2 regions of the Pandoraea sp. NE5 genome follow, and region 2 is predicted to be linked to the other one. Evidence: riboswitches for the same ligand, from Rfam matches in the RefSeq annotation. Region 2 holds a riboswitch; the other holds the start of a gene.
What was found. A riboswitch is a leader RNA that binds a small molecule or an ion and turns the genes downstream of it on or off. The one in region 2 is predicted to bind thiamine pyrophosphate.
Positions count from the first base shown of each region.

Region 1: it holds a riboswitch for thiamine pyrophosphate, as region 2 does, so the genes downstream of both, PanNE5_RS09100 (FAD-dependent oxidoreductase) here and thiC (phosphomethylpyrimidine synthase ThiC) in region 2, are expected to answer to the same signal.

Region 1 covers NZ_AP025517.1:1,989,874-2,004,446, forward strand. Annotated here, with positions in the region: gene PanNE5_RS09080 (glutamate synthase subunit beta) at 1-489, shown strand, start outside; gene PanNE5_RS09085 (NAD-dependent epimerase/dehydratase family protein) at 985-1,809, shown strand; gene PanNE5_RS09090 (SMP-30/gluconolactonase/LRE family protein) at 1,806-2,708, shown strand; gene PanNE5_RS09095 (ABC transporter ATP-binding protein/permease) at 2,705-4,489, opposite strand; TPP riboswitch at 4,744-4,873, shown strand; gene PanNE5_RS09100 (FAD-dependent oxidoreductase) at 5,067-6,197, shown strand; gene thiS (sulfur carrier protein ThiS) at 6,213-6,410, shown strand; gene PanNE5_RS09110 (thiazole synthase) at 6,412-7,257, shown strand; gene PanNE5_RS09115 (thiamine phosphate synthase) at 7,322-8,515, shown strand; gene PanNE5_RS09120 (GNAT family N-acetyltransferase) at 8,536-9,120, opposite strand; gene PanNE5_RS09125 (ABC transporter ATP-binding protein) at 9,390-10,202, shown strand; gene mlaE (lipid asymmetry maintenance ABC transporter permease subunit MlaE) at 10,199-10,966, shown strand; gene mlaD (outer membrane lipid asymmetry maintenance protein MlaD) at 11,016-11,570, shown strand; gene PanNE5_RS09140 (VacJ family lipoprotein) at 11,576-12,442, shown strand; gene PanNE5_RS09145 (phospholipid-binding protein MlaC) at 12,631-13,251, shown strand; gene PanNE5_RS09150 (lipid asymmetry maintenance protein MlaB) at 13,256-13,513, shown strand; gene PanNE5_RS09155 (ABC transporter ATP-binding protein) at 13,868-14,573, shown strand, end outside.
Region 2 covers NZ_AP025517.1:2,744,736-2,759,308, forward strand. Annotated here, with positions in the region: gene PanNE5_RS12550 (hypothetical protein) at 1-708, shown strand, start outside; gene thiC (phosphomethylpyrimidine synthase ThiC) at 848-2,764, opposite strand; TPP riboswitch at 2,838-2,936, opposite strand; gene PanNE5_RS12560 (carboxymuconolactone decarboxylase family protein) at 3,329-3,784, shown strand; gene PanNE5_RS12565 (hypothetical protein) at 3,822-5,507, opposite strand; gene blaOXA (class D beta-lactamase) at 5,741-6,613, shown strand; gene wrbA (NAD(P)H:quinone oxidoreductase) at 6,687-7,319, opposite strand; gene PanNE5_RS12580 (hypothetical protein) at 7,441-7,734, opposite strand; gene PanNE5_RS12585 (LysR family transcriptional regulator) at 7,974-8,936, opposite strand; gene PanNE5_RS12590 (bile acid:sodium symporter family protein) at 9,150-10,217, shown strand; gene PanNE5_RS12595 (DEAD/DEAH box helicase) at 10,478-11,989, shown strand; gene gluQRS (tRNA glutamyl-Q(34) synthetase GluQRS) at 12,102-12,947, opposite strand; gene PanNE5_RS12605 (sulfurtransferase) at 13,061-13,960, opposite strand; gene dnaE (DNA polymerase III subunit alpha) at 14,178-14,573, shown strand, end outside.

The DNA.
Region 1 (14,573 bases), 750 kb from region 2:
CTGCCGCAGCCGCCCGAGCAGGAAAACAAGCCGATGGTGTGGCCGTACTGGCCGACCAAGCTGCGTACATCGTCGAGCCACGAAGAGGGTTGCGAGCGTGACTGGTCGGTGGCAACGAAGCGCTTCGAAGGCAAAAACGGCAAGGTCGAGAAGCTGATTGCCGTGCGTCTCGAATGGAAGGACGGCAAAATGCAGGAAGTGCCGGGCTCGGAATTCGAACTCAAGGCCGACCTGGTGCTGCTCGCGATGGGCTTCGTGTCGCCGTTGCAGACCGTGCTCGACGCGTTCGGCGTGGACAAGGACGCGCGCGGCAACGTGCGTGCCTCGACCGAAGGCGAGCGCGCCTACACGACGAACCTGCCGAAGGTGTTCGCGGCCGGTGACGTGCGTCGCGGTCAGTCGCTGGTGGTGTGGGCGATTCGCGAAGGCCGTCAGTGCGCCCGTGCGGTGGACGAGTTCCTGATGGGCTACTCGGAACTGCCGCGCTGAGCGCGTGAAAGAGTAATGCCTGCCAAAACCACAAATACGGGGTTGAGAGGAGGGGCGCGGAGGTAGGTCTCTGCGTTGCCGTGAAGAAACCGTCCGGGCGACAACGTCCGGGCGGTTTTTTCTTGCCCGATCGCTTTGCGTGTCTTTGTTTGCACGGTATTCGGGCGACCGGGACATGCACAAGATCGATAAATATAAGATGTCATATGACATGGCCGATCTTGCGTCATCGGCCTTCAGGGAAACACCCCTGGTATAGGTGGGCGCCAATGAATATAAGGCTTGTCGCGTCGATGCAAGGCATCGAGTGAAATACTAGGGATTCTCCGTAAACCGACCAATTGGCCATTGTCATCGTACATCGTCTGACGTAGGATGCCTCTCCATGCGACCCCCACGTTTTCGATGAGCGTCGGGCGCGCCGACGCGGCGCCGGGTTTGTTGTGGCAAGGCGTCGTCGCATGCACTGCGATCTACCGACGAACAAGGACTGATATGAGCCAGACATCCGGCAAACCCTTCCGCCGTCTGCTGCTGACCGGCGCAGCGGGCAATCTTGGCAAACAACTGCGCGGCAAGCTCGCCGAGTGGGCGGATATCGTGCGCGTGAGCGACATCGTGCCGCTCACGGCTGATGCGCCGCACGAAGAAGCCATGCAGGTCGACCTCGCGGATCGCGCCGCCGTGCACGCGCTGCTCGAAGGCGTCGACGCGCTGGTGCATCTGGGCGGCATCTCCGTCGAGGCGCCGTTCGACGACATCATGCAAGCCAATATTCTCGGCATGTACAACGTCTATAGCGCAGCGCAGAAGCAGGGGGTGAAGCGCATCGTCTACGCCAGCTCGAATCATGCGGTGGGTTTCCATCCCGTGACGGAAGTGCTCGATGTCGACGCGCCGCACCGTCCGGACAGCATGTACGGTATCTCGAAATGTTTCGGTGAAGACCTGTCCCGCTACTACTTCGATCGCTTCGGTCTGGAGACCGTGTGCCTGCGCATCGGCTCGTCGTTCGAGCAGCCCAAGAATCCGCGCATGATGGTGACATACCTGAGCTATCGCGATTTCGTCGAACTCGTGCGCTGCTCGTTGTTCACGAATCGCGTGGGCCATGCCATCGTCTACGGCGTGTCGAACAACCCGACGCTGTGGGTCAACAATACGAAGGCCGCGTTTCTTGGCTTCCGTGCGCAAGACAGCTCGGCGCAATTCGCCGGCCTGTTTCCGGCGCAGGCGCCCGATCCGCGCATGGACGATGTGACGCAGCGCTACCAAGGCGGACCGTTCGTGCTGCTGGGGCCGATGGAACCCAAGGCATGAAGGTGTCGATCGAACGGCTCGAACCGTCGCGACAGACGCCTCACGCCGTTGGCGAGAGCCCGTTGTGGCGTGCCGACGAGCAGGCGCTCTACTGGGTGGACATCCCCGCGAAGCAACTGCATCGCGTAACGCCCGCCGACGGCGATCATCGTCAATGGACATTCCCCGAGCAGATCGCGTGCTTTACCTTCGACGCCTCGGGCATGCTGCTGGCGGGCTGCGAGACCGGGCTGTTCGCGGTGCGCCTGGGGCCGCCGGGCACGCTTGCGGCGTCTGATTGGCAGCGACTGGCCGCGCCGGTGTTCCCGTTGCCGGGCATGCGCTTCAACGACGGACGCTGCGATCGGCAGGGCCGCTTCTGGGCGGGCACGATGGTGCAGGATATGTCGCTCGCGAGCGACGCAGGCGTGCTCTTCTGTTTCGACACGCACGGCCGTCTGTCGGCGCCGCTCGTCGAGGGCCTGGTGACGCAGAACGGTTTGGGCTTCTCGCCGGACAGCCGCACGATGTACCTGAGCGATTCGCATCCGACGCGCCGCCGCGTGTGGGCGTTCGACTTCGATGCCGAGTGCGGTGCGATCAGCGGGCAGCGGCTGTTCGTCGACATGAATGACTATCCGGGCCGTCCGGACGGCGCGGCCGTCGATGCCGACGGCGCTTACTGGACGTGCGCCAACGACGGTAGCCGCTTGCTTCGCTTCACGCCCGCAGGCGTGCTGGACCGCGAGATCGTGCTGCCGGTGTCGAAGCCGTCGATGTGCGCGTTCGGCGGGCGCGACTTCGACACGTTGTTTGTTACGTCGATTCGTCCGGCAACCGGCGCGACCGAACACGACGGCCATGTGTTGGCAGTGCGTTGCGGCGCGCAGGGATTGCCGGAGGTGCCTTACGCCGGCTAGGCCGCGTCGACCACCCGTGGCGGCGCGACGTCGCCCGCGGCATGCAGCGTCATGGTGTGTTGATGGAAGCGGCCGAGCGTTTCCCTATGGGCCACGCTGACCATCGTGGTGCCCGGTAGGCGCGCATGCAGCGCTTCATACACCGCCTCCTCGGTTTCCACGTCGAGCGCACTGGTCGCTTCGTCGAGGAACAGATAATCCGGCTTTTGCAGCAAGGCGCGCGCGGTGGCGAGCCGTTGTTGTTCGCCGCCGGACAAGCGGCGAGCCCAGTGAGCGACGGTCAGTAACTCGTCACGATACTGCTCGAGGTTGACGGCGCTGAGCACGTCTCGGCATTCGTCGTCGGTAAAAGTATCGGCATGCGAAGGAAAGGCCAGGGCCGCCTTCAGTGTGTCGATCGGCAAATAGCTTTGTTGTGACAGGAACAGCACGCGGGCGTCGGCGGGAACTTCGATGCGTCCGCTGCCGAACGGCCACAGGCCGGCGAACGCGCGCAGCATGGTGCTCTTGCCGCAGCCCGAGCGGCCACGGATGAGCCATCGCGAGCCAGGCGCAAAGGCAAACGACCCGGCGACCGCGAGCGGTGCACCGTCGGGTAGCGCCAGGCGAAGATCGGTGGCCGTGAAGGCTGCCGAGGGCGAATGGGCGGTCGTCACGAGCGCAATGCCACCGGTGCTCGGTGCTTGTGGCGGTGCGTCGATGACGCGCGTGAATTCGCGCAGCCGGTTGATCGTCGCTTTCCAGTCGGCCAACGTCGAGAAGCTGTTCACGAACCACGAAAAACCGTCGCTCACTTGCCCGAACGCACCGATGATCTGCATGAGCACGCCGAGCGTGAACGCGCCGGCGAAGTAGCGCGGTGCGGCCGCCATGATCGGGAACACGATGGCGATCTGCCCGTAGATCGAATTCGCGAAGATCAGCCGTTTCGTCACGACCATGATCTGCCACCAGTTGTCGCGCACGGCCCCGAAGGCCGACGTCAGGCGCGACAATTCAGCGCCTTCGCCGCGATAGAGCGCGACCTGCTCCGCCGACTCGCGCAGACGCACCAGCAGAAAGCGGAAATCCGCTTCCACCTGCTGCTGACGATAGCTCAGCCCCACGAGTGGCCGACCGACCTTGAAGATGAAGAACGATCCCACCAGGGCGTAGAGCGCCGCGACCCAGACCATGTAGCCGGGAATCGTCACGTTCATGCCGCCCAGCACAAATGACACGGCGCCTGAGATCGTCCAGAGAATGGTGATGAACGAAAACAGCGAGACCAGCGTCGTGAGCAAATCGAGCGACAGCGCCAGCGATGCGCTGACCAGCGTGCGGATGTCTTCCGAAATACGTTGGTCCGGGTTGTCCGCCAGATGGTCGCGCTCGATGCGGTAATAGGCTTGATGCGAGAACCACTTCGACAGGTTGGCATCGGTGACCCACTGCCGCCAGCGAATTTCGAGCATCTGGCGGAAGTAGGTGCGGAACGTCGCAATGACGATGAAGCTGAATGCGAGTACCGCGAATTCGATCAGCGACGACTTGAAGATGGGCCAATCGCGCTTGTCGAGCGCGTCATAGAAGCCGGCGTTCCACGCATTCAGTCGTACGTTGATGAACACGACGGCAAGATTGAGCGCCACGACGAGTGCGAGCAACCGACGGCCCTCCCAGCGCTTCTCCGAGGCCCAGTAGGGCCGGATCAACTGCCACGCAGTGGGGTGCTTCGGTGGCTTGGGGGCAGGGACGGCCGGGTTGCCGGCGGGCGGCGCCTCGGGAGGCGGGGAAGACATCGGCGTGTGGGCCATGATCGTCTGGCGGGGTTGCCGCGGAAATGCAACGTGTTATTAGGGTCGACGGCCCATTTGACCGCAGTTCCGGCGGGTGCGTTGCACAATTTCCGGATTGGGGGCGCTTGTCACGTCGGTTTTCAGTTTACGTGGGGTTACACGGCCCGGGGGATTCGTCAAAAAACGAGACGCATCGCGCGTGCAATCGCCCGATGCCCCGGCTTGCACGGGCATCGGCATCTATGTTGTAATGGCTGCGGGCGAAACAGGGGTGCTCCGTGTCGAACGCAGGTGTTGACCATGCGTAACCATACGACGCGGGGCTGAGAGAGACCCTTTGCACCCGACCCGGGTAATACCGGCGTGGGAAGTTTCCGACTACTCCAGTGGGGTAAGGTGTTCAACACCGTTTCGTCCTTTTGCTTTCATGAGGAAAGGACCCCATGCGCTGCCTTCCGCAGATTCCTGCGCTTATCCCTGCGGTTTTCGCCGCAACGACTTCCGAGATTCCGCTCGCGAGTCATCCTTTGCCTGCTTTCGAGTGCCTGCGCGCCGTCCCGGCTTGCGCGGCAGAACGCGTATGAGCGCTTCCACTTCGCGTCCCGACGTCGCCGTGCTCGGCGGCGGCCTGTCCGGGCGTCTGCTGGCGTGGCAACTGATTCGTGCCGGCGCACGCGTGGCGCTCTACGAGCGTGGCGATGCCGACGGGTCGTCGGCTGCCGGCTGGGTGGCAGCGGCCATGCTCGCGCCCTTGGCCGAAGCGGCCGTGGCCGAGCCGAGCATCGTCGAGATGGGCGCCGTCGGCCTGGAACGTTGGCCGGCATTGATCGACGGCCTGCCCGAACACGTCTTCTTCCAACGCAACGGCACGCTGGTCGTGTGGCACCAGCCCGATCGCGCCGAGGCGGTGATGTTCGACCGACGCATGCGCGTCAATGCCCCACCGGCCTTGCTGCGTGACGGTGTGCGACGCGTGTCGGGCGCGCAATTGGCCGAGGTCGAGCCGGCGCTGGCCGGACGGTTTCAGGAAGGCTGGTGGCTGCCGAACGAGGGCCAGCTCGACAACCGGCAACTGTTGCGCGCGCTGGCGGCAGGTCTTGCTAAGGCGGGGGCGGCGCTGCATTGGCATACCGAGATCGCCGAGGGCGCGTATCCGGACGCCGGTCTGGTCGTCGATTGCCGCGGGCTGGGCGCGCGTGCCGCGCTCACGCAATTGCGCGGTGTGCGGGGTGAGGTGGTGCGAATTCACGCGCCGGGCATTGGGCTGCGCCGGCCGGTGCGGTTGCTGCATCCGCGCTATCCGATCTATATCGCGCCCAAGGAAAACGATCTGTATGTGATCGGCGCGACCGAACTCGAGTCGGAAGATATGTCGCCGATGACCGTGCGCTCCGCGCTCGAACTGCTCTCGGCGGCCCATTCGCTGAACCCGGCGTTCGGCGAGGCGCGCATTGTCGAGCTGAATGTCAACTGCCGTCCGGCATTGCCCGACCATCTGCCGCGGGTGCAGTGGGACGGTGCGCGGGTGCTGCGCGTGAACGGTTTGTACCGGCACGGTTATTTGCTCGCGCCGGCGGTCACGGGAGAGGCGTGCGCGCTGGCGCAGGCATTGATGCAAGCGACGAGCGCGCGAGTGGGCCTTGGGCACGCGTTCGACTGGGAGATGTGGCGAGCCAGCCGGCCGTGGCCGGACCTGTTCCGTCGGGCATGAGAGGGGAGGGACACCATGGATATTCATATCAATCAACAGACACTGAGCGTGGCCGAGGCGGCGACGCTGGCCGAGGCGCTCGCCGCCTACGGCGCCAAGCCGCCGTTCGCCGCGGCGATCAACGGGCAGTTCGTGCCCAAGACACAATATGCCGCCCGCGCGCTCGCGCATGGCGACAAAATCGATGTAGTGCAACCGGTGGCCGGAGGCTGACATGAACGCATTCACCGAATCGGCCAACGTGGCCGCAGGCAGCGTGCGCGACGCGCTCACGCTGTATGACACGCGCTTCGGCAGTCGCTTCCTGCTCGGCACGGCGCGCTACCCGTCGCTGCAGGCGCTCAATGATTCCATCGACGCCGCCCGCCCGGGCATGGTGACGGTGGCGTTGCGCCGACAACTCTCGGGCACCGGGGCGCAGGCGTCGGAAGGCCATTTCTGGGAAACGCTGCGCCGCCTCGCGGTGCCGGTGCTGCCCAATACAGCCGGTTGCCACTCGGTGCAGGAAGCGGTGACGACGGCGCAAATGGCGCGCGAAGTCTTCGAGACCGACTGGATCAAGCTCGAACTGATTGGCGACGACTACACGCTCCAGCCCGACCCGTTCGGTCTGGTGACGGCCGCCGAACAACTGATTCGCGACGGCTTCAAGGTGCTGCCGTATTGCACGGAAGACCTGGTGCTGTGCCGTCGCTTGCTCGACGTGGGCTGTCAGGCGCTGATGCCCTGGGGTGCGCCGATCGGCACTGGCAAGGGCGTGATCAATCCGTACGGCCTGCGACTGCTGCGCGACCGTCTGCCGGATACGCCGCTTATCGTCGATGCCGGGCTCGGTCTGCCGTCGCACGCGTGTCAGGTGATGGAGTGGGGCTTCGACGGCGTGTTGCTCAACACGGCCGTGGCGCTTGCCGCCCAGCCGGTGGAGATGGCCGGCGCGTTCGCCGCCGCGATCAAGGCGGGCCGCGCGGCGTGGCTCGCCGGACCGATGGCCGAGCGCGAGAGCGCCGAAGCCAGCACGCCGGTCGTCGGGGTGCCGTTCTGGCATCAGTCGGGCGCGTGATCCCCGAGGAGACGCGCTTGAATTCCACCGCAACCTCGCACCGCCTGACCCACCGGGAAGCTTCATGACGACGCATAGCGGCGGCGCCACCCTGTCTCACGTGCAATGCCTGCCGGCTAACGCACCCCTCGCCACAGCATGGCAACAGGCCGCCGCCGGCATCCGCGCGCGCCTCGCGCCGTGGCCGGACGACCCCGCTACGCCAAGTTGGCGTGTGCACGCGCAGACGCCGGACCGCGCGGGGGCTGGGGACGTGGTCTGGTGGCCGCTCTCGCCGCAGGGCGCTCCCGGAACCGAAGCCACCGTGCAGATCGACGCATGGCGGGCGGCGCACGCCGTTGTCCTTTGCTCGCGGGCGCTGGCGGCGGGACAGGTGGAAGACACCTTGTACACGCACGACACCGTTTATCGTGTTGCGGGCGCGGACGATCCGGCCTTCTTCCCCGCGTTCGCTGCGTTCCTCGACTGCGGATTCGCCCCACACGACGCGCTCGTGCTCGCGCGCGCATGGCGCACCGACGGCAGCCACGCGCGCGCGGCCGATGCCGACACGCTCGGGGCATGGCCGACGGTGCTCGAAACCTTCCCGGTCGTGCTCGGCCAAGTGCCGTCACCCGGCCGGTTCCCGGCCTGCCCGTCACGCCTCGGTCTGTATCCGGTGCTGCCAGATGCCGGCGCTTGCGAGCGCATGGCTGATCTTCAGGTCGGCACCGTGCAGTTGCGGATCAAGGATCCCGCGGATCCGACGCTGCGCTCTGAGATCGAACGGACGGTGGCGGCCGGGCGGCGCGTGATGCACGACAGTGCCTGGTTCATCAACGACCATTGGCGCGAAGCCGCGCAAGCGGGTGCCTATGGCGTGCACCTCGGACAGGAAGATATGGCGGCGCTTTCCGCCGACGAGGTCGCGGCGCTGTTTGCGACCGGCATGCGCCTGGGCATCAGCACGCACGGCTATTACGAGATGCTGGCGGCGCATCACTTCCGGCCCAGCTATCTGGCCGTGGGGGCCGTGTTTCCGACAACCACCAAAGTGATCGCGACCGCCCCGCAGGGACTCGCGAAGTTGGCGCGGTACGTGAAGCTCATCGCGCCGCACTATCCGCTTGTCGCCATTGGCGGCATCGATGCGGACAACCTCGGGCAAGTGCTCGACACCGGGGTGACCAGCGCGGCCGTGGTGCGAGCCGTCACGCAGGCCGTCGATGTGGCGGCGGCGGTGAAGGGAATGCAGCAGGCGTTCGCGCAACGCGCGTGATGTTTGCCGCGCGCAGCCCGTTATAGCGTGCGCGTCATGAACATGGCGCCGTCGCCGTATCCGGCCAACTTCGCGGCCAACTTCGCGGCCATCTGCGGCGAGGCATCGCTCGTTGCAGCATAACCGAAGCGCGCCCAGAACCCCTGCGATTGCTGCACCGCCACGAGGGCCGACGCGCGCAATCCTGACGACCGTGCCACCGCCAGAGCCGCCGCGTAGAGTTGGCAAGCCACGCCCGCGCCGCGCGTGCGAGGGAGCAGCGCCATGTCGTGCACGTACCAGCAGTCGGCCGCGTCAGGCAGGGCCTTGAGGATGGTGTCCAGTGGCGGCGGGGCGGCCATGCGCCACGGGTGTGTCAGTAAATAGCCGACCACGGACGTATCCGTTGGGCCTGTTCCCTCCGCAACCCAACACGTTGACGGCGACAGCGCATGACGTGAGGCCAATGTCGCTTCCGACTCACGCATCGGACCGACATACGCTGCTGCCTGTACCGTCAGGACTTGGGGAATATCGCAGGATTGCATCGGACGAATCCGAAATTCGATCGTCTCCGTATCTTGCGGCAGAAGGGGATGGAAAGGCGTTTGGGGGGCGCGGGGCATCGGGGTCAACGATTTATTGCGTGAAACGGCGTATTGTAGCAACGGCGCAACACCCGACACCCCCGAGGTCTCGATAAGTCCTTGCTGGCGTTACGTTTTTTGTTCGTTGTGCCGGTCGGCGCGCGACAAGGCGAATGGACGCCGGCCCTGTAGAATGCCGCGGGGCAGCGCCAATCCTCGATTTCGTCCATCGCCGTTGGGCGGCATCAATCGGCATTCCCCCCTATAATTGGCGTTTTGCGCCGCACTATAAGACCCGAAACGTGCCTATCCCGAATCCGGAAAATTTGCTCGAATTGCGCGACGTCAGCTTTGGTTATGGCGAACGATTGGTGCTTTCCGGGTTGAATATGCGGTTCCCCCGCGGCAAAGTCGTTGGGGTGATGGGGGGGTCCGGCTGCGGCAAGACGACCGTGCTGCGCCTGATCGGCGGGCTCGTCCATGCCAGCCGCGGCACCGTCGAATTCGACGGGACGGATGTCGCATCGCTCGACCACGCTGGCTGGTACCGCCTGCGGCGTCGCATGGGCATGTTGTTCCAGTTCGGTGCGCTCTTTACCGACATGACGGTGTTCGACAACGTGGCGTTTCCGCTGCGCGAACACACCCGGCTCGACGATGCGCTCATTCGCGACCTCGTGCTGATGAAGCTCAACGCCGTGGGCCTGCGCGGCGCACGCGACATGAAGCCGGCCGAGATTTCGGGCGGCATGGCGCGACGTGTGGCACTGGCACGCACGATGGCGCTGGACCCGGACCTCATCATGTACGACGAGCCGTTCACTGGGCTCGACCCGATCTCGTTGGGTATCACCGCGAATCTGATCCGCAAGCTCAACGACGCGCTGGGCGCCACGTCCATTATTGTTTCGCATGATGTGACGGAGACCTTTGCCATCGCCGACTACATCTATTTCATTAGCGAAGGGCGCATCGGTGCCGAGGGGACGCCGGAGGCGCTGCGAGCCTCGAATGACCCGACGGTGCGCCAGTTCATCGATGCGCAACCGGACGGGCCCGTAAAATTTCAGTATCCCGCGCCGTCGCTTGCGGACGATTTTGGGATGGGAGCGCGTGCATGATCACGACCCTCGGTAGTTTTGTTCGCGGTCACGTAGAGCGCCTGGGGTACGGTGCGCGAATGTTTTGGCGCGTGCTCGCGTCGAGCGGGGCGATGCTGCGCCGGCCGCGTCTGGTGACCGACCAGATTCATTTCGTCGGCAACTATTCGTTCGTCATTATTGCGGTCTCGGGCTTGTTCGTCGGCTTCGTGCTGGGCCTGCAAGGCTATTACACGCTTAACCGGTACGGCTCGGAACAGGCGCTGGGTCTGCTTGTGGCGCTGTCACTGGTGCGTGAGTTGGGGCCGGTGGTCACCGCACTGCTGTTCGCGGGACGCGCTGGAACCTCGCTCACCGCCGAAATCGGTTTGATGAAGGCAGGGGAGCAATTGACCGCCATGGAGATGATGGCGATCGATCCGATCGCGCGCGTGGTGGCCCCCCGCTTCTGGGCAGGCGTGATCGCCATGCCGATTCTCGCGGCCATCTTCTCGGCGGTGGGTGTGTTTGGCGGTTACCTGGTCGGCGTGAAGTTGATCGGCGTGGACCCCGGCGCGTTCTGGTCGCAGATGCAAGGCGGCGTAGACGTGTGGTCGGACGTCGCCAACGGCGTCATCAAAAGCGTAGTGTTCGGGATTGCCGTCACCTTTATCGCCCTGTACCAGGGATTCGAGGCGCAGCCGACGCCAGAGGGCGTGTCGCGTGCGACCACCCGTACGGTGGTGCAGGCGTCCCTCGCGGTACTCGGTCTCGACTTCCTGCTCACGGCCCTGATGTTCAGCTAACGGGCCTGCGTGCCCGCCAAGACATAGATAGATTGCGCACACTGACACAATGAAAAAACACCCCCTCGACTTCTGGGTTGGCCTGTTCGTCGTTCTCGGCTTCGCAGCGCTGCTGTTCCTCGCGCTCAAGGTGGGCAACATGAGTTCGCTGTCGTTCTCGAGTTCGTATCCGGTGACGGTGCGCTTCGACAACATCGGCGGCCTCAAGCCGCGGGCGCCTGTCAAGAGCGCGGGCGTCGTGGTCGGACGCGTGGCGTCGATCAACTTCGACGACAAGCGGTACGTGGCCGACGTGACGCTCAACATCGATTCGCAATATCACTTCCCGAAGGACTCGTCGGCGAAGATCCTGACGTCGGGGCTGCTCGGCGAGCAATACATCGGGCTCGAGGCGGGCGGCGACGATCAAATGCTCAAGGCCGGTGATACGATCACGCTCACGCAATCCGCAATCGTGCTGGAAAATCTGATCGGCCAGTTCCTGTACAACAAGGCGGCAGATGCCGGGGGCGCCCAACCGGGCGGGGCATCGACCGCACCGGCATCGACCGCACCCGCTGCTTTGCCGGCGTCAGGGGCGGCCACGGCAACCCAAGGAAAATAAAAAAGATGACCCGCTTCCGTACTTCGGCAGTGCTGGCCGCCGGCGCGATGGCGCTGGCAGGGTGCGCGACTGTCACGAATCCGAGTCCCGCCGACCCCATCGAAGGGTTCAACCGTTCGATGTACACGTTCAATGACACGCTCGACAAGACGGTCATGACGCCCGTGGCCAAGGGCTACCGCTTCGCCGTGCCGCAACCGGCGCGCGACATGGTCACGAACTTCTTCTCGAACGTGGGCGATGTGTACAACTTCGCCAACAACCTGCTGCAACTGGAAGTCACGGCTGCCGTGCAGGATCTGATGCGCCTGACGATCAACACTTTCCTCGGTGTGGGCGGTCTGGTCGACTTCGCCACGCCGGCCGGCTTGCCCAAGCACAGCCAGGACTTCGGTGTGACGCTCGGCAAGTGGGGCCTGCCCGACGGCCCGTACCTCGTGCTGCCGGTGCTCGGCCCGAGCACGGTGCGCGACAGCGTCGGCATGGCTGGCAACATGTTCATCGACCCGACGTCGTATATCAATCCGACTTGGGTCAGCTACTCGATCTTCGGCGTTCGCATCGTGAATACGCGAGCGAACCTGCTCGACGCATCGAACCTTCTCGAAGCCGCCGCCCTCGATCCATACTCGTTCACGCGCGATGCTTATCTCGCACGACGCAAGTATTTGATCAATGGCGGGGCCGCGGGCAACGCGGCGTTGCCGAATTACGAAGAGGAAGACGGCGCCGGCGGCACGAACGCGCAGCCGATGCCTGCCTCAGGCGTTCAAGCCGAACCTGCCTCGGGCGTGAAAGCCGAACCGGACGCGCCGCAAGGTTCGCCCGTACCGGGCAAGATCGTGCCGGGCGGATTGCCGTTCCGCCGGTGATCGGCGCGAGTCGCCTGCCGCCAGGCATCGATGCCTCCTGATGACAGGGCGCCCCGCCTTACGGGGCGCCGTTGGCAGGCCTGTCGGGCAACAGTTTGTTACACGACACTGCCGGTATTTCGCGAACTCCAGACACAACACGGGTATCCAATCCCGCAACACCTGTCACTCGAAAGAGGAAGTCCACAATGAAGAAGTTTTGGCTCATTCCCGTCATGGCTTTGATGACGTACACCGCCGCCGGCGCCGCCGTGGCCCAGGCGCAAGCGCCTGACGTTCTGGTCAAGCAGACCGTGAACGAAGTGATGGCCGCCGCCAAGTCCGATCCGAACATCCAGAAGGGTGATCTGAACAGCATCACCAAGCTGGTCGAGCAGAAGATCTTGCCGCACGCCGACTTCGCGAAGACGACGCAGTTGGCGACTGGCGCCGCATGGCGCACCGCCACGCCGCAGCAACGGCAGCAGCTGACCGAGCAGTTCAAGACGCTGCTGCTGCGTACGTACGCGGGCGCCATCGCGCAGATTCGCGACCAGCAGGTCAACTACAAGCCGTTCCGTGGTCAGCCGGGCGACACCGACGCCGTGGTCTATACCGATGTCCTCAACAACGGTCAGCAGATCGAGCTCGACTATCGTCTGTACAAGTCGGCCAGCGGCGAATGGAAACTGTATGACCTGAACGTGCTGGGCGCCTGGCTCATCCAGACGTACCGCAATCAGTTTGCCGAGCAGGTGAACAAGTCGGGCGTCGACGGTCTGATTCAGTTCCTGACCCAGCGCAACCAGCAACTGGCCGGCGGCAAGTAAGCGCATGCTCGCGTTGCAGACCGATCTCACGCACGACACCGCCGGCGACGTCCTCGCGCAGGCCATCGATCGCATCGACGCGGGCGAGACCCAGATCGATTGCGCCGGGCTGAAGCAGTTCGATTCGTCGGCGCTCGCCGTGTTGCTGGCCCTGCGCCGCCACGCGGTTCGGCGTGGTGCGACGTTGGCGTTCACTAACCTGCCAGCGGGGCTGGCCAGCCTTGCGCTGGTGTACGGCGTCGACCAGTTGCTCTCGATCTGATTCGCCTGGCCGGATCGCCGTCCCGCAGGAAAGCGCCGTCTCGCAACGGCGCTTTTTTTATGGGCAATGCGGTGATGCCGGCCGAGCGCGACGCATACCCGGCCCGAAGGGCCTTGCGGGCGTCGCGCCCGTGATCGACGTTTCCCTTGGGGGGGCACTGGACAGGGCGTGAGCACGGCCGCCACCGGCTTCCTTTATAATCAGGGGTTTTCTGCCGACTTTTGGGCAGTTACCCTCATCCGGGCACCCACGCCGCCGATATGGCCGCTGCCGCGATCCCAGCGGTTGCGCCCACGCGCGGGCGTGGCCGGAGAATCTATATGGCGCGCTCGCCAATGCGGGTGCGTGCAGTCCATGGCCGCCATCGAAATCCGTAACGTCAAGAAACGCTATCAGGCACTGCAGGCGCTCAAAGGCGTCAGCTTTTCGATCGAAGAAGGGGAATTCTTCGGTCTGCTCGGTCCCAACGGTGCCGGCAAAACCACGCTGATCAGTATTCTCGCCGGCCTCGCGCGCGCGGATGCGGGCAGCGTCAGTGTGCTCGGCCACGACGTGGTGCGCGACTACCGCAATGCCCGCCGCAAGCTCGGCGTGGTGCCGCAGGAACTCGTCTTCGATCCGTTCTTCTCCGTTCGCGAAACGCTGCGTATCCAGTCCGGCTACTTCGGTCTGACGCGCAACGACGACTGGATCGACGAAGTCATGGCGAACCTCGACCTGACCGACAAGGCCGACGCGAACATGCGCCAGCTCTCGGGCGGCATGAAGCGGCGCGTGCTCGTTGCGCAGGCGCTCGTGCATCGCCCGCCGGTGATCGTGCTCGACGAGCCGACCGCCGGGGTCGACGTCGAACTGCGCCAGACGCTCTGGAAATTCATCTCGCGCCTGAACCGCGAAGGCCACACCATCGTGCTGACTACGCACTATCTCGAAGAAGCGGAAGCGCTGTGCGACCGCATTGCCATGCTCAAGCGCGGCGAAGTCGTGGCGCTCGAGCGCACCGCCTCGTTGCTGCAGCGTTTCGCGGGCACGCGTCTCGTGCTGCGCTTCAAGCACGGCA
Region 2 (14,573 bases):
ACGCTTCATGTGTGCGCCAGTGCGCAGGACACCGGCACACGAGGCGTATCGCCGGACGGTCGCAATCATCCTGTGGTCATGCCCGACGGGCGCAGCGAGCGGGCACAGATCTGCCGGGAGATTGTGAGCGGCTCGCTGCTCGGCACGGGCGGTCGCAACGGAACGGTGGCGTTCGATACCCGTCGCGACAACGTGGCGACGATCGTCGCGGATACCGCGCGCCGATGGACGGGCAAGCCGGCGCTGGCAGGGAGAAAGGAGTGGTCGAAGGCGTGCGAGGAACTGGAGTCGCCCGCCACGTTCATCGGGAAAGTGAACGATCGGCTGCACCAGGGATCGCGGGTCCTGCCGTCGCGCGAGAGCACCGAATGGATGCTTCGCGTGGGGTTCGCCGACGGCTTGCCGATGCACCAGGCCATGGTGCGCGCCGATCTGCCGCCGTCCGTCGGACTGGGCACGGACGAGTGGGTCAAACTCGCCCTCGGGGTAGAGCAACTGGGCGAGCGCCACTGGGCGCTTCGTCACACGGAGGTGATGAACGCGGCGGCGCTGCCCGCGACGAACACGAAGGCCTTCACGGCACTGGCGACGACGCTGTCGTCGCGGCCGCCGCATATCGCGACGCAGCGCCTGCGCAATCAACTGACGATGCGCGGTGTGCCGACGGTTCCGGCCAGCACCACGATCGACCCGTCTGCGCACGGCTAAGCGGGTTCGCCGGCTGATGGCCAAGCGTCATCCATGATAAAACGCGCCCGGTTTGACCCGGGCGCGTTAGCGGCCATCGTTGACGACGGGCAACCGTGCGACGGCGCGAGGCGAAACCCTCGCCGCCGCGTGCGTATCGTCAGGTACGACGATAGATCTCGGCGCCGTTCTTGACGAACTCCACGGCCTTGACTTCCATGCCCTGCTTGAGCGCCGCTTCGTCGGAAATGCCTTGCTTGGCGGCGTAATCGCGCACGTCCTGCGTGATCTTCATCGAGCAGAAGTGCGGTCCGCACATCGAGCAGAAGTGGGCAACCTTGGCGGAGTCCTTCGGCAGCGTTTCGTCGTGGAATTCGCGCGCCTTGTCCGGATCGAGACCCAGATTGAACTGGTCTTCCCAACGGAACTCGAAACGCGCCTTCGACAACGCATTGTCGCGAATCTGCGCGCCGGGGTGGCCCTTGGCGAGATCGGCGGCGTGCGCGGCGAGCTTGTACGTGATGATGCCTTCCTTCACGTCGTCCTTGTTCGGCAAACCGAGGTGTTCCTTCGGCGTGACGTAGCACAGCATGGCGGTGCCGTACCAGCCGATGGTCGCCGCCCCGATGCCCGACGTAATGTGGTCGTAGCCGGGGGCGATGTCCGTCGTCAGCGGTCCGAGCGTGTAGAACGGGGCTTCGTCGCAGTACTCGAGCTGGAGATCCATGTTCTCCTTGATGAGCTGCATCGGCACGTGGCCCGGGCCTTCGATCATCACCTGCACGTCGTGCTTCCACGCGATCTGTGTCAACTCACCCAGCGTCTTCAGCTCCGAGAGTTGTGCTTCGTCGTTGGCGTCATAGATCGAGCCCGGACGCAGGCCGTCGCCCAGCGAGAACGCGACGTCATAGGCCTTCATGATTTCGCAGATCTCTTCGAAGTGCGTGTACAGGAAGCTTTCCTTATGGTGCGCGAGGCACCACTTGGCCATGATCGAGCCGCCGCGGCTCACGATGCCAGTCATGCGGTTGGCGGTCATCGGTACGTACGCGAGGCGCACGCCGGCGTGAATCGTGAAGTAGTCGACGCCTTGCTCGGCCTGCTCGATGAGCGTGTCGCGGAACATTTCCCACGTCAGGTCTTCGGCCTTGCCATTCACCTTCTCGAGCGCCTGATAGATCGGCACCGTGCCGATGGGTACCGGGCTGTTGCGCAGGATCCATTCACGCGTCTCGTGGATGTGCTTGCCGGTCGACAGATCCATCACCGTGTCGCCGCCCCAGCGGATCGCCCACGTCATCTTGTCCACTTCCTCGCCGATCGACGAGGTCACGGCCGAGTTGCCGATGTTCGCGTTGATCTTGACGAGGAAGTTGCGGCCGATGATCATCGGCTCCGATTCCGGGTGGTTGATGTTGTTCGGGATGATGGCGCGACCGCGTGCGATTTCGCTGCGCACGAATTCCGGCGTGATTTCGGCGGGGAGGCTCGCGCCGAAATGCTGACCCGGATGCTGGCGCGAGAGCAGCTTGGCCAGACGCTCGCCCTGCGGGCCGGCGTTGCGCACGCTCTCGATGTATTCCTGACGGCGCAGGTTTTCGCGAATGGCGATGTATTCCATCTCGGGCGTGATGATGCCCTGACGCGCGTAGTGCATCTGCGTCACGTTCTTGCCGGCCTTGGCGCGGCGAGGCGTGCGATGCAGGCCCGGGAAACGCAGCTCGGCGGTGGCGTCGTCGGCGGCGCGCTCGCGGCCGTAGGCGGACGTCATGCCCGGCAGCGCTTCGGTGTCGCCGCGCTCCTCGATCCATGCCGCGCGCAGGGCGGGCAGGCCGGAGCGGATGTCGATCTGGGCGTCCGGATCGGTGTACGGACCGGAGGTGTCGTATACGAAGATCGGCGGATTCTTTTCACCGCCAAAGCTTGTCGGCGTGTCGGCTTGCGAGATTTCGCGCATCGGGACACGGAGGTCGGGGCGCGAGCCTTCGACGTAGATCTTGCGGGAATTCGGCAGCGGTGCGATCGCGGCTTCATCCACGCGCGCATTGGCTGAGAGGAACTTCGGATTGGCGTTCATGCAATGTCTCCTGGCGGGGCACGTGTTGACGCCGACAATTTCGGCGAAAAGCGGCTCAGGAGCATGAACGGGGGCGAGGAATTTCTACGCTCCCTGCGCTGGCATTATCCAGATCAGGTTCTAAGGGTATTTCTCACCCACAACTCACGTTGCAGGACCCCTGCGCTAGCTTTGCGGCAACAATACACTGACATGCCCGGCAAACACAAGCACGATACGTCCCGAAAAACGTGAACGGCCAATGCTGCGATGCGGCATAACACATGCGGGCGGACGCAAACGCTGGTTGGGCGGCGGCGTCAGGCGAGGGCGCGCGCGCTGACGTCGCCGAGCGTGCGCGCCAGTCGTAGTGCGATGTCACCGGCCGGCGCCTTGGGCACCGCATTCCCGGATGTGCGGCTTGGCTCACTTTGGCCTGACAATTTTCGCCGGTCTTGGCCCTTCCGGGGGCGACAAGAGCTGCGTATCGTCGAAGGCGTGGAGGCATGGCAAGCGTGACAACGGCATGCCACCGGTGGGTGAAGCCTATTCTGAACGGAATTGAACGGAACGGAGAATCGATTCATGCTACGACTGAACTACATCAAGGCCGCGCCGCGCCCCTACGAACAAATGAGCGTGCTGAGCCAGTATTTCCATGACTGCGGCCTGCCGGGCGGCCTGGTCGAGCTGGTTTGGCTGCGAGCCTCGCAACTCAACGGCTGCGCATTCTGCATCGACATGCACGTGGTCGACGCCCTGAAAACGGGCATCGAACCGCGCCGTCTGCATTTGCTCGACGCCTGGCGTGAAACCGAGCTGTACTCGCCGGCCGAGCGTGCGGCGCTGGCATGGACGGAAGCCGTCACCAACGTCCAGGACGGGCATGTGCCGGACCCCCTGTTCGCCGAGCTGCGTGCGCATTACGACGACAAGCAGATCGCCGATCTGACGTTCGCCGTCGCCACCATCAATGCGTGGAACCGTATGGCGATCGCGTTTCGCGCGCCGCTGCCCAAGACGCCGCACGGCGTGCGGTGAGGGCAGGCCCGGCGCCACGTACGTCCTGACGCCATCGCTACTGCGCCAGGCGCACTTCGCGCTGAAACTCGCGCGGCATCAGCCGTAACGCGTCGCGGAAGAACCGCCGGTCGGGCGGGGGCAGGAGTGGCAGCACGCGGCCCAGCGACTGGGCGGCATGCACCGCCTGCGGCGAGTCGCCGTCCTGGTGCAGCGCGAACCACAACATCTCGAACCACAAGTTGGCCAGCTGCAACGGCTCGAAGCAGACGCGTCCCTCTTCATGGTCGGCGAGCGTCGTCGCCAGGACATCGGTCCAGCGCTGGAAACCCTTCGCCCGCGAGAAGGGCGCGCCGAATGGCTGCACGGCGTCGAGAAAGGCGTCGACAGTCAACGGCGTGCTCGCGCGCAGCGTCGCCAGATCGGGGTCGCGCCGCGCCGGCACGGCACCGCGCGCAATGCGTAACAGGAAGACTGTGTTCCAGACGGAATTGCCACCGACACCGAACCGGTCGCAGATCCACTCCGAGAGTCCGATCCAGCGCAGCGCCTGCCGCTGAACGTCCGTGGCGGCGAGCCGTCGGCCGGGATCGATGAGCGCGCCTTGCCAAAACAGCCACAACGACAGCCCGATGTTGGCCGCGACATGCTGCGCGAGTTCAATGGAGTCGGCTTCGAACGCGGCTTGCAGGGCGTCGGAAAAGGCGGCCAGCGCGTTCGCCGCCGACTGCTCCCGCGCGGGCATCGGGCCGCCGCGCGCGGCGTGCGACTTGTGCAGCAACGCCTGCAGGTTGCGGCTCTCGAAGCGAATGCGCGGGTTGTAGACGAGACAGGGGGCGAGCGAGGCATCGTCGGCGATGCGTTGCAGGTGGGCGAACGCGCCGGCCTCGTCGCGTGACCCGTAGGCTTGCCAAGCCTGCACGATCCAGTGCATGGCGCGCAACGTGGGCGAGCCCGGCGGGTTCGCGCCAAAGGTCGCGGCGAGCGTTGCCAGCGTTCGATTCGTGCGTGCCGCGTCGCCCATGCGACGCCAGGCGATCGTCTCGGCAAGCAGGGCGATGCCGCGTTGCACGTCGTCCACGGCACACACCTGCGCCGCATGAAACGATGGAATCGCGCCGGTGCGCGGCTGGCGGCGTACCTCGCTCTGCGATGGCGCTTGGGGCGGCGCGAAGAACACGCCATCCTGCATATCGCGCTTGCCCAGCGTCAGGTGATGCCAGAACGCAATGTCCTGCATGACGTAATCGAGCGCCGGCGATGGGGTATCCGACGCCGCATCCTGTGCAAGCCCGAGAAACGAGGCGATCGCGCGACGCGGGTCGGCGGGCGTCGAGTCCTCGATCGTCACGGCGATGCGCGACATCTCATCGCGGGCGAGCCAGAATGGCCCTTTGCCCCGTCCGCGCGTCGGCAGCAGACGCGCATCGGCGAGTACATCGTCGCCCCAGCCCACGGCAACGCCCCAACGTGCAAAGTCGGAGAACGCGCGGCTGACCAGCATACGCAGATCGCCCGCCGCGCCGGCTTGACTGAACCGGATCTTCAACGAGGCAAGCGAGACCGACGACATCTCGTAATGCGCCGCATAGTAGACCCGCATCAACAACCAGAGGCTCTGATATCGCACCGGTTGGCCGTCGATATGCTGGGGGGCGTCGAGGCGGACGACGAGCGTAGGTGCGCCCGTGGCGGAGGCCGACGTGACGGGCGTTGTGCTGCGCGAGGGAGGGGTGTCGGACATGGCGTCGAGGCGAGTCGAGTGGCGTCGGGCCACGGACGACGGCCGCACACGCGACGGAATCTACGAATGGGGTGCACCGATGATACGGCGGTTACGACGGTTACGGTAGCGTTGCTTTGTGCCTGCCGAAACGCAGACTATGCTGCAAACGCTCCCGGAAGCGGGCGCCTGGCCGGCGCCACCGACGTTCTTCCTGCCACCCCGATGGCACGAATTTAAATCAGGATAACGAAATGAAAATGAAGATCTCTCGCTGGGGACGCGGTGTTGTTGCCCTACCGGCGGCTGCGGCTGCGGCTGCCGCACTCGTCTCGGCGACTTTGTTCACCCCGCCGGCACAGGCAGAGGAAACCAAGGCATCGACGCAGGCGGCACCGGTGCGCATTATCGAGCGTGCCGACTGGGGCGAACGTTTCGCGGCGGAAGGGGTGAAGGGCACGATCATCGTGCTCGACGGTCACACGCGAACGTATCAGGCGTTCGATACCGCGCGTGCCGAGCGACGGGTATCGCCCGCATCAACTTACAAGGTCTTCAACAGTCTGCTCGCGCTGGAGTCGGGCGCGCTCGAGAACGAGCGCGAGATCATTCCCTGGGATGGCAAGCCGCGTCAGGTGAAGGCCTGGAATGCCGCGATGGATCTGCGCAGTGCGTTCCGGGTGTCGTGTCTGCCGTGCTATCAGGTCGTCTCGCACAAGATCGCGCGTGAATACGCGCAGGCAATGCTGGACGAAACCGGTTACGGCAATCGCACCATCGGCCGCGCCGCCGACGCCTACTGGGTCGACGACAGCCTGCGGATCTCGGCCCGCGAACAGGTCGACTTCTTGCAACGGCTCGCACGCGGCACACTGCCGTTTTCGGCGCACACGCAGGACATCGTGCGTCAGATCTCGATTGTCGAAGCCACGCCGGACTATGTGCTGCACGCCAAGACGGGCTGGTTCGACGAGAAGACGCCCAATATCGGCTGGTGGGTCGGCTGGATCGAGCGCGAAGGCAATATCACGAGCGTGGCGCTGCACATCGATATGGCGGGGGCCGCGGATGCGCCGAAGCGCGCGCGCATCGTGCGGGCCGTGTTGCAGGATCTGAAGCTGATCTGAGGACGGCGGGCGCCGTGGTAAGCCTCGCGCGGTGCGTAAGCCAACCGGCGGCGCGCCGCTCGACGAAAGCGGGCTACAGCGCGCGTCCGTGCTTAAGTGCGGACGCGATTTCCGCCACGTGACGGCCTTGCGTCCTCGCGATCTTCAACTCGTTCTCGCTGGGTTTGCGAGACCCATCGGCCGCGGCGAGCGTGGTCGCCCCGTAAGGTGTGCCGCCGGTGATTTCGCCCATGTTGGTGAGGCCAGGCTCGGTGTAGGGCACGCCGACGATGACCATGCCGTGGTGGAGCAGCGTGGTGTGAAAGCTCGTGATCGTCGTTTCCTGTCCGCCATGCTGCGTGCCTGTGCTGGCGAACACGCTGCCGACCTTGCCGACGAGCGCGCCCTTGGCCCATAGGCCACCGGTCTGATCCAGGAAGTTGCGCATCTGTGCGGTCATGTTGCCGAAGCGGGTCGGGGTGCCGAACAGGATCGCGTCGTAGTCGGCCAGTTGGTCGACGCGGGCGACGGGCACGTTCGCGAAGGCGGCGCGCGCCGCTTTCGCGCCGCTCTTTTCGAGCACTTCGTCGGGTACCAGCTCAGGGACTTGCATGACGGTGACATCGGTGCCGGCGACGCTGCGTGCGCCGTCGGCGACAGCTTCGGCCATCGTGTGGATATGCCCGAACATGCTGTAGAACACCACCAGGATCTTGGCGTTGGCCATGTGAATCTCCTTAGGGGTCGAGAGAGGCCGGCGTCACGGGCAATTCGCCGCGCGAGGCGAGCCGTTCCATGATAGTCGACGCTCGGGACGAAACACCGAATTCGTTGGGGGCCAGCCGCGCTTAACGCAGGCGCGCACCGATGAGGCAACCGAGCGCGAGTGCCGCGATGAGCACGGTCACGCTCGCCGATACCCCGCCCGCCAGCGCGAGCCCAGTGGCCGCCATGCCATGCGCCATGACTGCGGCCGGCACGAGCAACATGGCGCTCACGACACACCAACGCATCACATATCGCCACATGAAGCGACTGATGACATGCATGCGCGCGTCGAGTTGATGCCGTTGCCAGAATGACAGATCGGCCGCCGCGTGGAAGAGCCACAGCGGACTGAAGTATTTGATGAACAAGTCCATGACGCCATACCGGAAACATAATGCCCGCAGGGCGCGGGCATGTCGTCGAGGCACGATGGCGGGGCAAACGCCCGATGGCACAGTCATGCGCTTTGTGGGAGTCGACGCTCGATAATTGTAGCAGGCACTCACTTACATAGTGGTGCTGGCGTGCGGTGGGACAAGAGAAAATTTCACCGAAGTTCGCGCAATTCTGCTCGAAATTTCGACATCATGTCGCATCTCCCATCATGTCAGGGTCAGGTTGGGCTGTCGTGTGCCTCCCCACGTTTTCCCGGCGGGGCAGTCAGCGCGTGCGACGTCTTGGCCGTGATTTCCTGGATCAATGCCCAGACCGACTGTGCGGCGGGCGAGAGCGTGCGGTTCTTGCGGCGCACGAGCATGATGGTGCGGTCGAGTTGCGGCACGAGCGGCAGGGCGACAAGGCGGTCCCCATGCGCCGGTAGTCCCGGCATCGCGGGAAGTGCCAGAGCCGGCATGATGCTGATGCCGATGCCCGCTTCGATCATTCGGAAGACCGTGATCGCATGCCCGACTTCCTGCGCCACCTGGCAATAGGCGCCATGTTCGGCCAACGCCCGGTCGATCAGCGGTCGGCTACCCGACGCGTAGTCGAGCAGTACGAGCTTTTCGCCGTTGAGTTCCTCCCACGTCACCTGTGTCTGTGTCGCAAAACGATGTGAGCGGTCGCACACGACGAGAAACGGTTCCACCATGATGGGCTCGCCGACCAGATCCTCGGTTCCTTCCGACGCGACGATGACGCCGAAATCCACTTCACCGTGTCGCACGCTGTCGCTCGCGAGCGTCTGCACCTGATCGCGCAGCAAGAGCGTGATGTCCGGGTAGCGGGCCGCACAGGCGGAGATGCATTCGGGCATCAGATTGGCGGAAATCGTGGGCGCGCTGGCGACACGTACCCGGCCTCGCCGCTCTTCGGCCAAACCATGGGTGTCGCGCAGGGCACTCTCCAGCTCGTCGAGCACCCGGGCGAGCGTTGCCGAGAGGCTAGCGCCCACTTCGGTCAGGGTGACCTCCCGCGTGGTCCGGTCCACCAACTTGAGTCCGAGTTCTTGCTCCAATTCACGGATACATCGGCTGACGGCAGGCTGGGTCAGGCCGATGTCCTCGCCGGCACGGCTGAAACTCCCGTGGTTGGCCACTGCGAGGAACACTTTGAGCTGGCGCAGCGAAATATTCATGCGTGTTTGGTATGAATAATTTTTTTAAATGAATTTGTATTTTAACTGCCCTTGCGCTCTAATACGTAAAAACCCGTATCGCGAGCGCACACTTCCGGTCATCCTCGATCGTTTGTCGATCGGCTGACCGACGATCGCTGGCGGCCGCCGCGCCGTCGCGTCCTGTGTGCTGGCGGACGGGCTTTGTCTTTTCCGACGGATTCGAGATCGACGATGGCCAGACCGCGTTACCTTCCCGACAATTTCACGCTGATGCTTGTGGCGACTGTCGCGCTTGCCAGCTTCCTGCCAGCGCACGGCGAAGGGCGAGTCGCTTTCAACCTGCTCACCAACGTGGCGATTGCCGCCCTGTTCTTCCTGCACGGCGCCAAGCTCTCGCGCGAGGCGGTGCTCGCCGGTGCGACGCACTGGCGTCTGCACCTGCTGGTGTTCGCCAGCACGTTCGCCGTCTTCCCGATCGTCGGCCTGGCGCTCAAGCCGATGCTCTCGTGGATGGTGACGCCGGATCTGTATCTGGGCATCCTCTTTCTGTGTACGCTGCCGGCAACGGTGCAGTCCGCCATCGCATTCACCTCGATCGCCCGGGGCAATGTACCGGCGGCGGTGTGCAGCGCGTCGGCGTCGAGCCTGTTCGGTATATTCATCACGCCAGTGCTCGTCGGCCTGGTGGTCATCCATCACAACGGTGCGAACGGCGCGTCGCCGTTCGCCTCCATCGGCAACATCATGTTGCAACTGCTCGCGCCATTCATCGCGGGGCAAGTGTCGCGCAAGGCCATCGGCAAGTGGGTCGAGCGCAATCGCGGATTGCTCAAGATCGTCGATCAGGGCTCGATTCTGCTGGTGGTCTACACGGCGTTCAGCGAAGCGGTGAACACGGGCTTGTGGCACCAGGTTTCGCCGCTGGCGTTGCTCGGCCTGCTGGGTTGCTGCGCGGTGATTCTGGCGATCATGCTCGCCTTCACCACCTATTCCGCCCGCTGGCTCGGGTTCTCCCGCGAGGACGAGATCACTATTGTCTTCTGCGGATCGAAGAAGAGCCTTGCGAGCGGTATTCCGATGGCAAAGGTGCTGTTTGCGACCGGGCCGCTCGGCGCCATCGTGTTGCCGCTGATGCTGTTTCACCAGATGCAGCTGATGGTGTGCGCCGTACTCGCGCAGCGCTACGCCAATCGCCAGCGCGCGGCCCAGGCGGGCAGGACGATCAAGGCGGGCGCGGCGAAGCCGGCCTTGCGTGACGGCAAGCCCGACAATAGCGCCAACGCCGGCGCGGGCCGCTGAGCGCGGAATCCGGGCAGAACACAGCCCGTCAACGGCGACTGTCACACGTTGGTCGTGCGCAAGTGCTAGAATTGCGCTTGTTTTGCTTCTTCATGACCTCCCTGGTCCGGCGGCGCCCGACGCATCTGTCCCTCGACAGGCCCCTCTCGCGCCAGCCCCGAGCATGGCGCGCAGCGCCCCTTGAATCTTCGCGAGTGAGCTTTGATGCGGAATCCTTCCGCGTGGCGGCCCCCGTTTTTTAAAAGAGATGTCCCTCCACCATGGCTGATGTAAATGCTGTTCCGACCCCCGGCTTCGATAGCTTTGGGCTGCATGCGGACATCTTGCGGGCCATCGCCGAGCAGGGCTACACCCAGCCGACGCCGATCCAGGCGCAGGCCATCCCGGTGGTGCTGTCCGGACGTGACGTCATGGGCGCCGCGCAAACGGGAACGGGCAAGACCGCCAGCTTTTCGCTGCCGATCATCCAGCGCTTGCTGCCCGAAGCCAACACGAGTGCATCGCCTGCCCGTCACCCGGTGCGTGCGCTGATTCTTACGCCGACGCGCGAACTTGCCGATCAGGTTGCCGAGAACGTGCGCGCCTACGCGGGGCACACGCCGTTGCGCAATACGGTGGTGTTCGGCGGCGTCGACATGAATCCGCAGAAGGATGCGTTGCGACGCGGCGTTGAGATACTGATCGCCACGCCAGGTCGCTTGCTCGATCACGTCGAACAAAAGACGGTGAATCTGAGCCAGGTGAAGATGCTCGTGCTCGACGAGGCCGACCGCATGCTGGACATGGGCTTCCTGCCTGACCTTCAGCGCATTCTGAATTTGCTGCCGAAGCAGCGCCAGACGCTTCTGTTTTCGGCCACGTTCTCGAACGAGATCAAAAAACTCGCGTCGAGCTATCTCACGAATCCGCTCACGATCGAAGTCGCCCGCCGCAATGCCACGGCCGACAATGTCGAGCAGGTTGTCTATCAAGTGGATGAAGACGACAAGCGCGCCGCCGTGGTGCAGATTCTGAAGGAGCGCGATCTCAAGCAGGTCATCGTGTTCGTCAACAGCAAGGTCGGTGCGAGCCGACTGGCGCGCCAGTTGGAGCGCGAGGGCATCGTAACGGCCGCGATTCACGGCGACAAGTCGCAGAACGAGCGTATGCAAGCGCTCGAAGCGTTCAAGCAAGGCGGTATTCAGGCGCTTGTGGCCACCGACGTTGCAGCGCGCGGGCTGGACATCTCGGATCTGCCGGGCGTGATCAACTACGATCTGCCGTACAACCCGGAAGACTATGTGCACCGTATCGGTCGCACGGGCCGCGCGGGTGCGTCGGGTGAGGCAATCTCGCTGTGCGCCCCCGACGAACGCAAGCAAATCGTGGAAATCGAAAAGCTGATCAAGCACGAACTCAAGCGTGGAGAGTTGGTGCTGGAGCGTCGTAGCCGGTCGCGCGACGACCGCAGCGAGCGCGTTGTTGACCGCGGCGATCGCGGTGACCGTAGTGAGCGCGGTGAGCGTAGTGACCGTAGCGAGCGCCACAGTCGCCACGACGGCCTGCGGGCCAGCCGTAGCGGCGGCAGTGCCGCACCGCGCCGTGTTCGTCCGGAAGACGAGTTCTTCTACAAGCCGTACGAGCCGTCGCCGTCGGCGAGTGAGCCGCAGCATGATGCTCGTTCGTCGCAGGAGTCCGCTGTGCCGACGTCGTTTGGTGGGTTGCCTGACAAGGCGCCGAAGCGTCAGGTGGCGGCGTTGCTTGCCGGCTTCCCGCGCAAGGCGAGCCACTGAGTCGATGATGGATGGCGGCGCGCATTGAAGATGCGTGTTGAAGTTGAAAAGCCAGCGTAGTTGCGCTGGCTTTTTTCATGTTGGGGAACGGTAACGAAGGCAGGTGCGGGCTTCATTGCCTGTGCTGAGCCCGCCAAGCCTGTATCGCTGCGGCGTAGAAGTCTTCACGATGGGAGACGTGGGTGAGCGTCGCCGGTAATCCGAGATGTGCCGCGGCGTCCTTGAGCGCGCAGAGCGTCGCGTTTGCCGTGTCGAGGGCAAGCGGGGCCGCGCCATTCTGTTTGCTCAGCTTTTCGCCGTCGTCGGCCATGACCAACGGTACGTGCAGATAGCGTGGCGTGGGGGCATCGAGACACGCCTGCAGATAGATCTGGCGCGCCGTCGAATCCAGCAAATCCGCGCCGCGCACGATATCGGTCATGCCTTGTGTCTGATCGTCGACGACCACGGCCAACTGATAGGCCCATTGGCCGTCGGCACGTTTGAGCACGAAGTCGCCGACCTCGGTCGCCAGATCCTGCGTCTGCGGGCCCATCCAGCGATCCTCGAAACGGATGCGAGCGGCCTCGCCGTCCGGGACTCGCAAGCGCCAGGCGCGAGGTGTTTTGCCGTGAAGGCCGTGGCGGCACGTGCCCGGATACGCGAGCGTGCGGTGGCGCGCGTGCACGCGGGTGAGCGAATCGGCGATTTCGCGTCGCGTGCAGCCACAGGGGTAAACGAGGCCGCGCGCGATGAGCGAGGCGAGCGCCTGTTCATACTGCGCGTGTCGCTGACTTTGCCAGACGACCGGCTCGTCCGAATGCAGGCCCAGACGCGTCAGCGTCGCGAGAATGGCGTCGGCCGCCCCCGGCTCACACCGCGGTTCGTCAAGATCTTCCATACGGACGATCCAGACGCCGTCGTGCGCGCGGGCATCAAGCCAACTGGCCAGGGCGGTGACGAGCGAGCCACGGTGCAGCGGCCCAGTCGGGGAGGGCGCGAAGCGGCCCCGGTAACGCGTACCCCGGTAGCACGCATCAGGGCTGGCGGGCGGCGCGGCGTCGTGCGGGCGGGCGTGAGCCACCGGCGCGCTCAGGCAGACGGGGCAGATGGCGCTGACGGGGCGGCAGTGATGGCCTTCTCAAGCGTGTTGGCCGCCGTGCGGCTGCCCACACACGCAGGACAATGCTCGCCTTCGACGTAAGCCGGGCTGCGCTGATCCTCGGCGGTGACCACGGCGCGACAGGCGAAGCACTGCTGGGTCGTCGACGGCGTGAGGTCTGGCGTGAGCGCCGTGCGGTAATCGAACACGAAGCAGTCGCCTTGATAGTGCGCGCCGCCAACGTCCTCGAAGTATTTGAGAATGCCGCCGTCGAGCTGATACGTATGCTCGAGGCCGATGTCGCGCATGTAGATCGCGGCCTTTTCGCACCGAATGCCACCGGTGCAGAACGACACGATGGTCTTGCCTTCGAAGTCATCGCGGTGAGCGGCAACGACGTCGGGGAATTCCGAGAATTTGGTCAGACGATAGTCGACGGCGTTGTCGAACGTACCGACATCGACTTCGAAGTCGTTGCGCGTGTCGAGCGTTACCACCGGGCGGCCTTCATCGTCCTGGCCGGCGTCGAGCCAGCGCTTGAGCGTGACCGGATCGATGCCGGGCGCCCGGCCGTCCGCCGGCTTGATGACCGGCATTTTCATCGTGATGATCTCTTTCTTCGGGCGCACCAGCATCCGGCGGAACGGCTGCGCCTCGGAGAGACTTTCCTTGACGGCCAGATCGGCGAACCGGGCGTCGGCGCGCAGTTCGGCGAGGAAGGCGTCGACGGCTTCGCGCGAGCCGGCCAGAAACAGGTTGATGCCCTCCGGCGCGAGCAGGATGGTGCCCTTCAGGTCGAGCGCCTGGCAGCGTGCCTGCAGGGCGGGACGGAGGGTCGCGATGTCGTCGAGCGTGACGAACTTGTACGCAGCGATGTTGACGATAGACATGGCAACGGGATTTCGCAAAAGCGTGAAGCAATAAAGCGCCATTATCGCCGATTCGGCGCGAACGCACTTTGATTTCACCCCGGATTTCGCCGAATCGGACAGCATCCCGGTCACGGCGGGGAGGAATTCCGAGTGCCCGCCCGGTCTCATCCGAAAAGCGCGCCAAAGTGGGACGTTTCGCGACGCGGGGCGCTGTATCCGGGGGCGGCGCGTTACAATACGGCCCATGTCAGAACCTCGCTTCGTCCACCTCCGTCTCCATTCCGAATACTCGATCGCCGATGGCATCGTGCGGCTCGACGACGTCGTCAAGGCCGCCGCCAAGGATGGTCAGGGCGCGCTCGCGCTGACCGACCTCGCGAACATGTTCGGCGCCATCCGTTTTTACAAGGAAGCCCGCGGCAAGGGCGTCAAGCCGATCATTGGCTGCGATGCCTGGATCACGAATCCGGTCGACCGCGACAAGCCGTCGCGGCTGTTGCTGCTCGCACGCGACAGAGAGGGCTATCTGAACCTGTGCCAGTTGCTCTCCAAGGCGTGGCTCGGCAACCAGTGGCGCGGGCGGGCGGAGATCGAATCGTCATGGCTCCAGGCCGACGGTCTGGCGCGCGGT